4 regions of the Streptomyces sp. NPDC051214 genome follow, and region 4 is predicted to be linked to each of the others. Evidence: riboswitches for the same ligand, from Rfam matches in the RefSeq annotation. Region 4 holds a riboswitch; each other region holds the start of a gene.
The links. Region 4 has a riboswitch for thiamine pyrophosphate ahead of thiM (hydroxyethylthiazole kinase). Riboswitches for the same ligand answer to the same signal wherever they lie in the genome.
Positions count from the first base shown of each region.

Region 1: linked by a shared signal. The riboswitch ahead of thiO (glycine oxidase ThiO) and the one ahead of thiM (hydroxyethylthiazole kinase) in region 4 are both predicted to bind thiamine pyrophosphate.
Region 2: linked by a shared signal. The riboswitch ahead of thiC (phosphomethylpyrimidine synthase ThiC) and the one ahead of thiM (hydroxyethylthiazole kinase) in region 4 are both predicted to bind thiamine pyrophosphate.
Region 3: linked by a shared signal. The riboswitch ahead of AB0M70_RS28585 (thiamine ABC transporter substrate-binding protein) and the one ahead of thiM (hydroxyethylthiazole kinase) in region 4 are both predicted to bind thiamine pyrophosphate.

Region 1 covers NZ_JBFBAT010000009.1:209,355-211,549, forward strand. The annotation lists gene AB0M70_RS24600 (FAD-dependent oxidoreductase) at 1-894, opposite strand, end outside; TPP riboswitch at 1,079-1,191, shown strand; gene thiO (glycine oxidase ThiO) at 1,189-2,195, shown strand, end outside.
Region 2 covers NZ_JBFBAT010000017.1:85,484-87,678, reverse strand. The annotation lists gene AB0M70_RS35495 (YibE/F family protein) at 1-678, opposite strand, end outside; TPP riboswitch at 750-903, shown strand; gene thiC (phosphomethylpyrimidine synthase ThiC) at 896-2,195, shown strand, end outside.
Region 3 covers NZ_JBFBAT010000011.1:215,201-217,395, reverse strand. The annotation lists gene AB0M70_RS28585 (thiamine ABC transporter substrate-binding protein) at 1-912, opposite strand, end outside; TPP riboswitch at 985-1,102, opposite strand; gene rlmN (23S rRNA (adenine(2503)-C(2))-methyltransferase RlmN) at 1,152-2,195, opposite strand, start outside.
Region 4 covers NZ_JBFBAT010000012.1:60,437-62,631, reverse strand. The annotation lists gene AB0M70_RS29295 (MFS transporter) at 1-539, opposite strand, end outside; TPP riboswitch at 1,058-1,183, shown strand; gene thiM (hydroxyethylthiazole kinase) at 1,231-2,010, shown strand.

The DNA of each region.
Region 1 (2,195 bases), on a different contig from region 4:
GTCGTACGCCGAAGGGGTCTCGCCGATGATGTTCGCCGCCACCGTGCGGGGGCCCTGGAGCGCGTTGTCCCAGTGGTGGACGAGAAGACGCTCGCCGTACCGCCCCGAGGGGAAGGAGGAGCAGTCGCCGACCGCGTACACATCGGGTTCCGACGTCCTCAGGTGGTCGTCGGCGAGGATCTCCCGGTGGGCGCCCAGGGTGATGCCGGAGTCCGCGAGCCATCCCGTGGCGGGGCGTGCGCCGATGCCGACGACGACCGCGTCCGCGGGCAGCCGGGTGCCGTCGGCCAGGTGGACGCTGCCGGGCTCGACGCGGTCCACGCGCGCGTGGGTGCGCAGTTCGGCTCCGGAGTCGGCGTACCAGGCCGTCATCGGGGCGGCGACCTCCGCGGGCAGCGCCCCGGCGAGCGGACGCTCCGCGGCCTCGACGACGGTGACCGGGCAGCCCGCCTCGCGTGCCGCGGTCGCGAACTCGGCGCCGATCCAGCCCGCGCCGACGACCACGATGCGGTGCTGCTCGGCGAGCACGGGGCGCAGCCGCTCGGCGTCGTCGAGCGTGCGCAGCAGATGGACGCCGCGGACTCCGGAGACCCCTGGGAGCGTGATCGGTTCGGCCCCGGTGGCGATGACCAGTGCGTCATACGGCACCGGCCCCGACGCGGTGTCCAGTTCGTGGTCGGCCGGGCGGACCCCCGTGACCTCGTGGCCCAGGCTCAGCTCGATGCCGAGCGCCTCGAAGTCGACGTCGAAGGCGGAGCCCTCCGCCTTGCCGAGGAGCACGGCCTTGGACAACGGCGGTCTGTCGTACGGCTGGTGGGGCTCCGCGCCGATCAGGGTGACCGCGCCGGCGAACCCCTGCTCGCGCAGGGCCACGGCGGTCTGCACCCCGGCCATCCCCGCGCCCACGACGACGACCCGGCGCTCTTCCTGCCTCCGATGCTCACTCACCCGATCACTCTAGGACGGCGGACGAGGCGTGCCTCAGGGCGCGACGGCGAGATCTCTGACACACCGTCACTGCCCGTGACCGCGGAGCTGCCCTACCTGGCCCGGGGCACCAAGGGCTAGGGTTGCCGTGCAGAGCACTCGCGGGAGCCCGGACGTACCGGGCTGAGAGGGAGGCTGGACGGCCTCCGACCGTACGAACCTGATCCGGGTCATGCCGGCGAAGGGAGGGGCTGGACACCCATGCATCCACGAACACCACCCCGTACGACGCACACGACCGACGTCCTGGTCGTCGGGGGCGGCATCATCGGCCTGGTCACGGCTTGGCGGGCGGCGCAGCGCGGCCTGACCGTCGCGGTCGTGGACCCCGAGCCCGGCGGCGGCGCGGCGCAGGTCGCCGCGGGCATGCTGGCCGCCGTCACCGAGCTGCACTACGGGGAGCAGACGCTGCTCGGCCTGAATCTGGCCTCCGCGCGGCGCTATCCCGACTTCGCGGCGGAGCTGGCGGAGGCGAGCGGCCGTGATCTCGGCTACCGCGCGTGCGGCACGCTCGCCGTCGCCCTTGACTCCGACGACCGGGCCCACCTGCGGGAGCTGCACACCCTGCAGCAGCAGTCGGGGCTCGCCTCGGAGTGGCTGAGCGGCCGCGAGTGCCGCCGCCTCGAACCGATGCTCGCGCCGGGCGTCCGGGGCGGCCTCCGGGTCGACGGCGATCACCAGGTCGACCCGCGCAGGCTCGCCGCGGCGCTCCTGGTGGCCTGTGAGCGGGCCGGCGTGGTCTTCCACCACGCGTGGGCGGAGCGCCTCTCGGTGACGGGTGACCGGGCCACCGGAGTCGTCCTCGCCGACGGCACCGCCCTGGAGGCCGGCCAGACCGTGCTCGCCGCGGGCAGCCTCAGCGGGCGCCTCGCCGGGGTCCCGGAGGGCGTCCTGCCGCCCGTGCGCCCCGTGAAGGGCCAGGTGCTGCGGCTCACGGTGCCGCAGCGTCTCGCGCCGTTCCTGAGCCGCACCGTGCGCGCCGTGGTGCGCGGCAGCCACGTCTACCTGGTGCCGCGCGAGAACGGCGAGCTCGTCGTCGGCGCGACCAGCGAGGAGCTCGGCTGGGACACGACGGTCACAGCCGGCGGCGTGTACGAGCTGCTTCGGGACGCCCACGAGCTCGTGCCCGGCATCACGGAGCTGCCGCTGACGGAGACCCGCGCGGGCCTGCGCCCCGGCTCCCCCGACAACGCGCCGCTGCTCGGCCC
Region 2 (2,195 bases), on a different contig from region 4:
GTTCGAGCCCTGCAGGATCGCGGGCAGGATGAAGAACGTCAGGACCAGGAAGCTCAACGCCAGCGCGACCAGGGCCATGACACCGCGCAGCCGTCCCACCGCCACGACGACGAGCGCGAAGATCCCGGCGAGCAGCGCCATGGGGAACTTCCGGTTCACGTCGGTGACCGAGTACTGCAACGCCTCGGGGGCCGTGGGCTCGTAGGCGACCACCACCTGCTGGCCCTCGCGCAACTGCCGTGGTGAGTCCGGCTGGACGATCTCGGTGAAGGTGCGGCCCTTGTCCTTGCCGCTGGTCACCTCGATCGTCGCCTTCTTGCAGACGCCCTTCGCGCGGGACTCCGCGGACTGCCCCTCGGCGGTGGAGGTGTCGCCGTTGGGAGGGGTCTGCGAGGCGTTCACGTCCTTGCAGGGCAGCTCCTGCACCTTCGTCACGTCGGCCGACTGCGTCTGCCGGTCGAAGCCGACTCCGGTGCGCTCATGGCCCGGCGCGCCACCGGGCCACAGCACCACGAGGCCCACGAGCACTGCCGTGGCGAAAGGAATCAGCACGGCGGCGATGACCTTGCGCAGATGCTTCGAAACCGGCGCGGCCGGACCATGGCTGTGGGAGTGCCCGTGCGGGTCCGGGGGACGGTTCGGGACGGGCGGCTGGGACGGCGGCTGTGTGGTGGTCACTGCCCGATCATCGCAAGAACGGACGGGGCCCTCTGTTCAGCGCGCCCGACATGACGCTAGCGTGGAGCCACCTTTGCAATCGCGGGAGCTCGGAGCACCGGGCTGAGAGGGCGCTGACCCCCGTACGAATCGGCACAGGAAGTGCACGAAGTACGGGATTCGCTGCGTCGACCGCCGAACCTGTTACCGGGTAATGCCGGCGTAGGGAGTAGGTCTCATGACCACATCGGACGCACGCACGCCTGCCTCGACGCAGAACCAGGGCGACGAGGCCGGGAAGTCCATCGGCTGGCACAAGGCGTATGTCGAGGGCTCGCGCCCCGATCTGCGGGTGCCGGTCCGCCAGGTGCACCTCACCAACGGCAAGGCCGTGACCCTGTACGACACTTCGGGGCCGTACACCGACGAATCCGTCGACACCGACGTCCGCAGGGGCCTCGCGCCCCTCCGGGAGAACTGGATCATCGCCCGCGGCGACACCGAGGAGTACACCGGCCGCCCGCCCCGTCCCGAGGACGACGGCATCAAGCACACCTCGCCCCGCGGCGGCCTGAAGAACCTCGACGCGGTCTTCCCGGGCCGCCCGCGCCAGCCGCGCAGGGGGCGCGCGGGGCAGGCGGTGACGCAGCTCGCGTACGCCCGCCGTGGCGAGATCACGCCCGAGATGGAGTTCATCGGGATCCGCGAGAACCTCGATCCCGAGGTCGTGCGCGCGGAGGTCGCCGCGGGCCGCGCGGTGATCCCCGCCAACGTCAACCACCCGGAGATCGAGCCGATGATCATCGGCAAGAAGTTCCTGGTGAAGGTGAACGCCAACATCGGCAACTCCGCGGTCACCTCCTCCATCGAGGAGGAGGTGGACAAGATGACGTGGGCGACCAAGTGGGGCGCCGACACGGTCATGGACCTTTCCACCGGGCGCAACATCCACACCACCCGCGAATGGGTCCTGCGCAACTCCCCCGTGCCCATCGGCACCGTGCCGCTCTACCAGGCCCTGGAGAAGGTCGACGGCCAGGCCGAGGCGCTGACCTGGGAGATCTACAAGGACACGGTCATCGAGCAGGCCGAGCAGGGCGTGGACTACATGACGGTGCACGCGGGCGTGCGCCTCCCGTACGTCCCGCTGACCGCCAACCGCAAGACCGGCATCGTCTCGCGCGGCGGCTCGATCATGGCGGCCTGGTGCCTCGCGCACCACAAGGAGAGCTTCCTCTACGAGAACTTCGAGGAGCTCTGCGAGATCCTCGCCTCGTACGACGTGACGTACTCCCTCGGCGACGGGCTGCGGCCCGGTTCGATCGCGGACGCCAACGACGAGGCGCAGTTCGCCGAGTTGCGCACCCTCGGGGAACTCAACACGATCGCCAAGCGTCATCACGTACAGACCATGATCGAGGGCCCGGGACACGTCCCGATGCACAAGATCAAGGAGAACATCGACCTTCAGCAGGAGATCTGCGAGGAGGCGCCGTTCTACACGCTCGGCCCGCTGACCACCGACATCGCGCCCGCGT
Region 3 (2,195 bases), on a different contig from region 4:
CTCGCCGATCAGGAAGTCGAGGAGCGCCTTGCCGCCCTTCTCGTTCTTGGCGTTGGCGAGCAGACCCGCGTACTCGACCTGCCGGAAGCAGGTGCCCTTCGCGACGCCGGTCGGCGCCTCCTTGGGCTGCGGCTTGGCGTAGAGCACCTCGACGGGCGGCGAGGAGGCGTACGAGACGACGAGCGGCCGGTCGCCCTTGGCCTTCTTGCCGCCGGCGGACCCGGAGAACTCCTCGTCGTAGGCCTGCTCCCAGCCGTCGACGACCTTGACGCCGTTGGCCTTGAGCTTCTTCCAGTAGCCCTGCCAGCCCCCGTCCCCGTACTCGGCGGCCGAGCCGAGCAGGAAACCGAGACCGGGAGAAGAGGTGGCGGCGTTCTCCGTCACCAGCAGATTCTTGTAGGCGGGCTTGGTCAGATCCCCGAGGGACTTCGGCGGCGCCAGCTTCTTGTCGGCGAAGTACTTCTTGTCGTAGTTGACGCAGATGTCGCCGCTGTCGACGGGCGTGACCCGGTGCTTGTCCCCGTCGACCCGGAACTCCGACTCGACCTTCTCCGAGCCCTTGGCCTCGTACGACTGGAAGAGGCCGTTGTCGAGCGCGCGTGAGAGCAGGGTGTTGTCGACGCCGAAGAAGACGTCTCCCTGCGGGTTGTCCTTCGTCAGGATCGCCTTGTTCACGGCGGCGCCCGCGTCCCCGTCCTTGAGGACGTCGACCTTGTAGCCGGAGCTCTTCTCGAACGCCTTCAGCACGTCCTTGGAGACACTGAAGGAGTCATGGCTGACCAGCGTGACGCGCTTGGAGTCGGCGGCCTTGTCGCCGCTGTCGGACGAGCCGCACGCGGAGAGCGCGACAAGTCCGATGGCCGCCGCGACCGCGGTGACCGTGACCTTCTTGGTGGTGCTCACTGAGTTCATTCCTCCTGGAGTGACCAGGAAGAGACGCGGCCCTGCCCGCGGACCGGAGGGTCCGCGGGCAGGGCGCAACAGCTTGAGTGGTGTCCGAACTTCCTACCCGGAATGACCCGGGCAAGGTTCAGAGGGTCTGCGGCCAACCTGTCCTTGGCTGCCGCACTCTCAGCGCTGTGGCGCTCCCCTGTCGGAATATGAAGATGTGTTCCGGCTATGAAGTTGCGTTCAGTTGTGTTCCGGCCAGACTAACGCTCGGAAGCGGCGAGCTGACCGCACGCCCCGTCGATCTCCTGGCCACGGGTGTCACGAACCGTGACAGGTACCCCATGAGCGGCGATGGCGTTCACGAAGGCCTTCTCGTCCTCCGGCCGCGATGCCGTCCACTTCGAGCCCGGCGTCGGGTTCAGCGGGATCAGGTTCACGTGGACGGGCTTGTTCTTGAGCAGCCGCCCGAGCCGGTCACCGCGCCAGGCGTGGTCGTTGATGTCCCGGATCAGCGCGTACTCGATGGAGAGGCGGCGCCCGGACTTGGCGGCGTACTCCCAGCCCGCCTCGAGCACCTCGCGCACGTTCCACCGCGTGTTGACGGGTACGAGGGTGTCGCGGAGCTCGTCGTCGGGCGCGTGCAGCGAGATGGCGAGCCGGCACTTGAAGCCCTCGTCGGCGAACCGGTGGATGGCGGGCACGAGCCCCACGGTCGACACGGTGATGCCACGCTGCGAAAGGCCGACGCCGTCCGGCTCGGGGTCGGTGAGCCTGCGAATGGCCCCGGTGACGCGGTTGTAGTTGGCGAGAGGCTCACCCATGCCCATAAAAACGATGTTGGAGAGCCGCGCGGGCCCACCCGGGATCTCCCCGTCCCGCAGCGCACGCATCCCGTCGACGATCTGATGCACGATCTCGGCGGTGGACAGGTTCCGGTCGAGCCCGGCCTGCCCCGTGGCGCAGAACGGACAGTTCATCCCGCACCCGGCCTGCGACGAGATGCACATCGTCACGCGGTCCGGGTAGCGCATGAGCACGGACTCGACGAGCGTGCCGTCGAACAGCCGCCACAGCGTCTTGCGGGTGGTGTCGTCGTCGCAGCTGATGTGCCGCACCACGGACATCAGCTCGGGAAGCAGCGCCTCTTGGAGCTTCGTGCGCGAACCGGCGGGAATGTCGGTCCACTGCTCCGGGTCGTGCGCGTACCGCGCGAAGTAGTGCTGCGAGAGCTGCTTGGCGCGAAACGGTTTCTCGCCGACAGCGGCAACGGCTTCCTTGCGCTCGGCGGGCGTGAGGTCAGCGAG
Region 4 (2,195 bases):
GACCGGACCGGCTCCTCCCGCAGCAGCCGCCAGGCCAGGGCGAGCACTCCCGTCGTGAGCACGGTCACGGCCCAGAACATCGCATGCCAGTCCGCGTACTGCACCAGCAGCGCGGCCAGCGGCAGCCCGAGCGCCGCACCGATGCCCACCGTCGAACTCATCAGCGCCACCGCCGAACCCGTCCGCTGCGGCGGCAGCACATCCCGCAGGAAACTGATCGCCAGCGGCACCACCGCCGCACCCACACCCTGCAGCGCCCGCCCCGCCAGCAGCCACGGAAGCGTGGAGGCGAACGCACACACCAGCGATCCGGCGGCGAGCGCCCCCAGTGCGAGCAGCAGCATCCGCCGCTTGCCGTACATGTCCCCGGCCCGCCCCAGCAGCGGCGTGGCGACCGCACCGGTCAGCAGCGTGATCGTGACCACCCACCCGACATCGACCGGGGCCGCACCGGTCAGCCGGGGCAGCTGCGGCAGCAGCGGCACGACCGCGGTCTGCACCAGCGTGGTGACGATGCCACCGGCCGCCAGCACGGCCATGACCGCCCGGTCCGCGGCCGGAGCCGTCGACGGATGCGATTCAGCGGGCACAGCAGGACCCCCTCGGAGGTGAATGGCGTTCACCAATGTAGGTGAACGCCATTCACCTCGCAAGAGGTGTGGGCCGACCGGCCCGCAGCCTGCACCCCGACGCGAATCACCCCGTATCCATCCGGCACCTCTCGATGGTCGGTCATGGCCGTGAACTGCACGCCACCGCGCAGAAGATGAGCAAGTGTCAGCCACGCCCCTGGGCCCGACGACCGATGAGCAGCGACGTGATGCGCTTTGAAGGCGGCCGCGGCGGCGGCCGCGGTGGTGGTAGACACCGACCACGCCCCCCCGGCACCACCCCGACCACCGGACCGGCAGGCCCGACCACGCAGGTCAGCGCGGTTGCATCGGCACTAGCCCCTATTGGCCAGATAAATCCCCAGTTGAATTCCTCTGACTGACCTGTGTCGCGCCCTGAGGTGTCCCGAGGGTGAACTCACGTTCCCAAGGGAGGTACATTGCCTAGTGACCACCGCGGGAGCTCGGGAGTAGCCGGGCTGAGAGGGCGGACGGGACTTGATCCCCTTTCCGCCGACCGCATGAACCTGGACCGGGTAATGCCGGCGTAGGAAGAGTGTTGACGATGGATGCTGCCTCCGTACCTGCCCAAGACGGCCCTGCCGTCTCCCGTGCTGCCGTGGCGGACGTGATCACGTCCGTGCGGGCCTCCGCACCTCTTGTCCACTGCCTGACCAACGTCGTGGTGTCGCAGTTCACCGCGAACGTGCTGCTCGCGGCGGGAGCCGCCCCCGCGATGGTGCACAGCGCGGAGGAGGCCGGAGCACTGGCACGTGTGGCCGGGGGTGTCCTGGTCAACCTGGGGACGGTGACGTCCGTGACGGCGCAGGCCATGCGCGTCGCGGTCAAGGAAGCGGCCGCGGCCGGGCGCCCGTGGGTGCTCGACCCGGTGGCAGTCGGTCCGCTGCCCTGGCGCACCGAGCTCGCCCACGAACTCCTGGAGAGCGCACCTCCAGCGGTGATTCGCGGCAATCCTTCCGAGATCCTGGCACTGGACGGCGGCGGCACGGGCGGGCGCGGCGTGGACAGCACGGACGCCCCCGTGGCAGCGCTGGCCGCGGCCGGCGCGCTGGCCCGGCGCTACGGCTGCACGGTCGCCGTGAGCGGTCCGGAGGACGTCCTCACCGACGGGACGCGCGTGGTGCGGGTGGCCAATGGGGACCCGCTGCTGCCCCTGGTGACGGGGACCGGCTGCTCACTGGGCGCCTTGGTGGCCGCCTGCACAGCCGTCACCGACGACGCGCTGCTGGCCGCCACCGCCGCGACGGGCCTGCTCACCGTGGCCGGGGAAATCGCCGCCAGCCGCTCGGCGGGACCCGGCACGTTCGCGGTCGCACTGATCGACGCGCTGTACGAGCTCAGCCCGGATCAGCTCGCCGAGGCTCTCAACCTGCGTTGAGGTTGCGGGTGTTGCGGGCTTCCGCGGTGAGCGGTCGGCCTGGCCGCCAGCCGCTGGACAGCGCCCGCCCGACCTGAGGGCGATCCCCGGCACCAAGTCGGCCAGCCCTCGCCGACACGGACCCCACCGTCGTCAGCATCCCAACGTTTCTGCACGTCAGAACCCTCCTCTTCCCTGCACCTCCC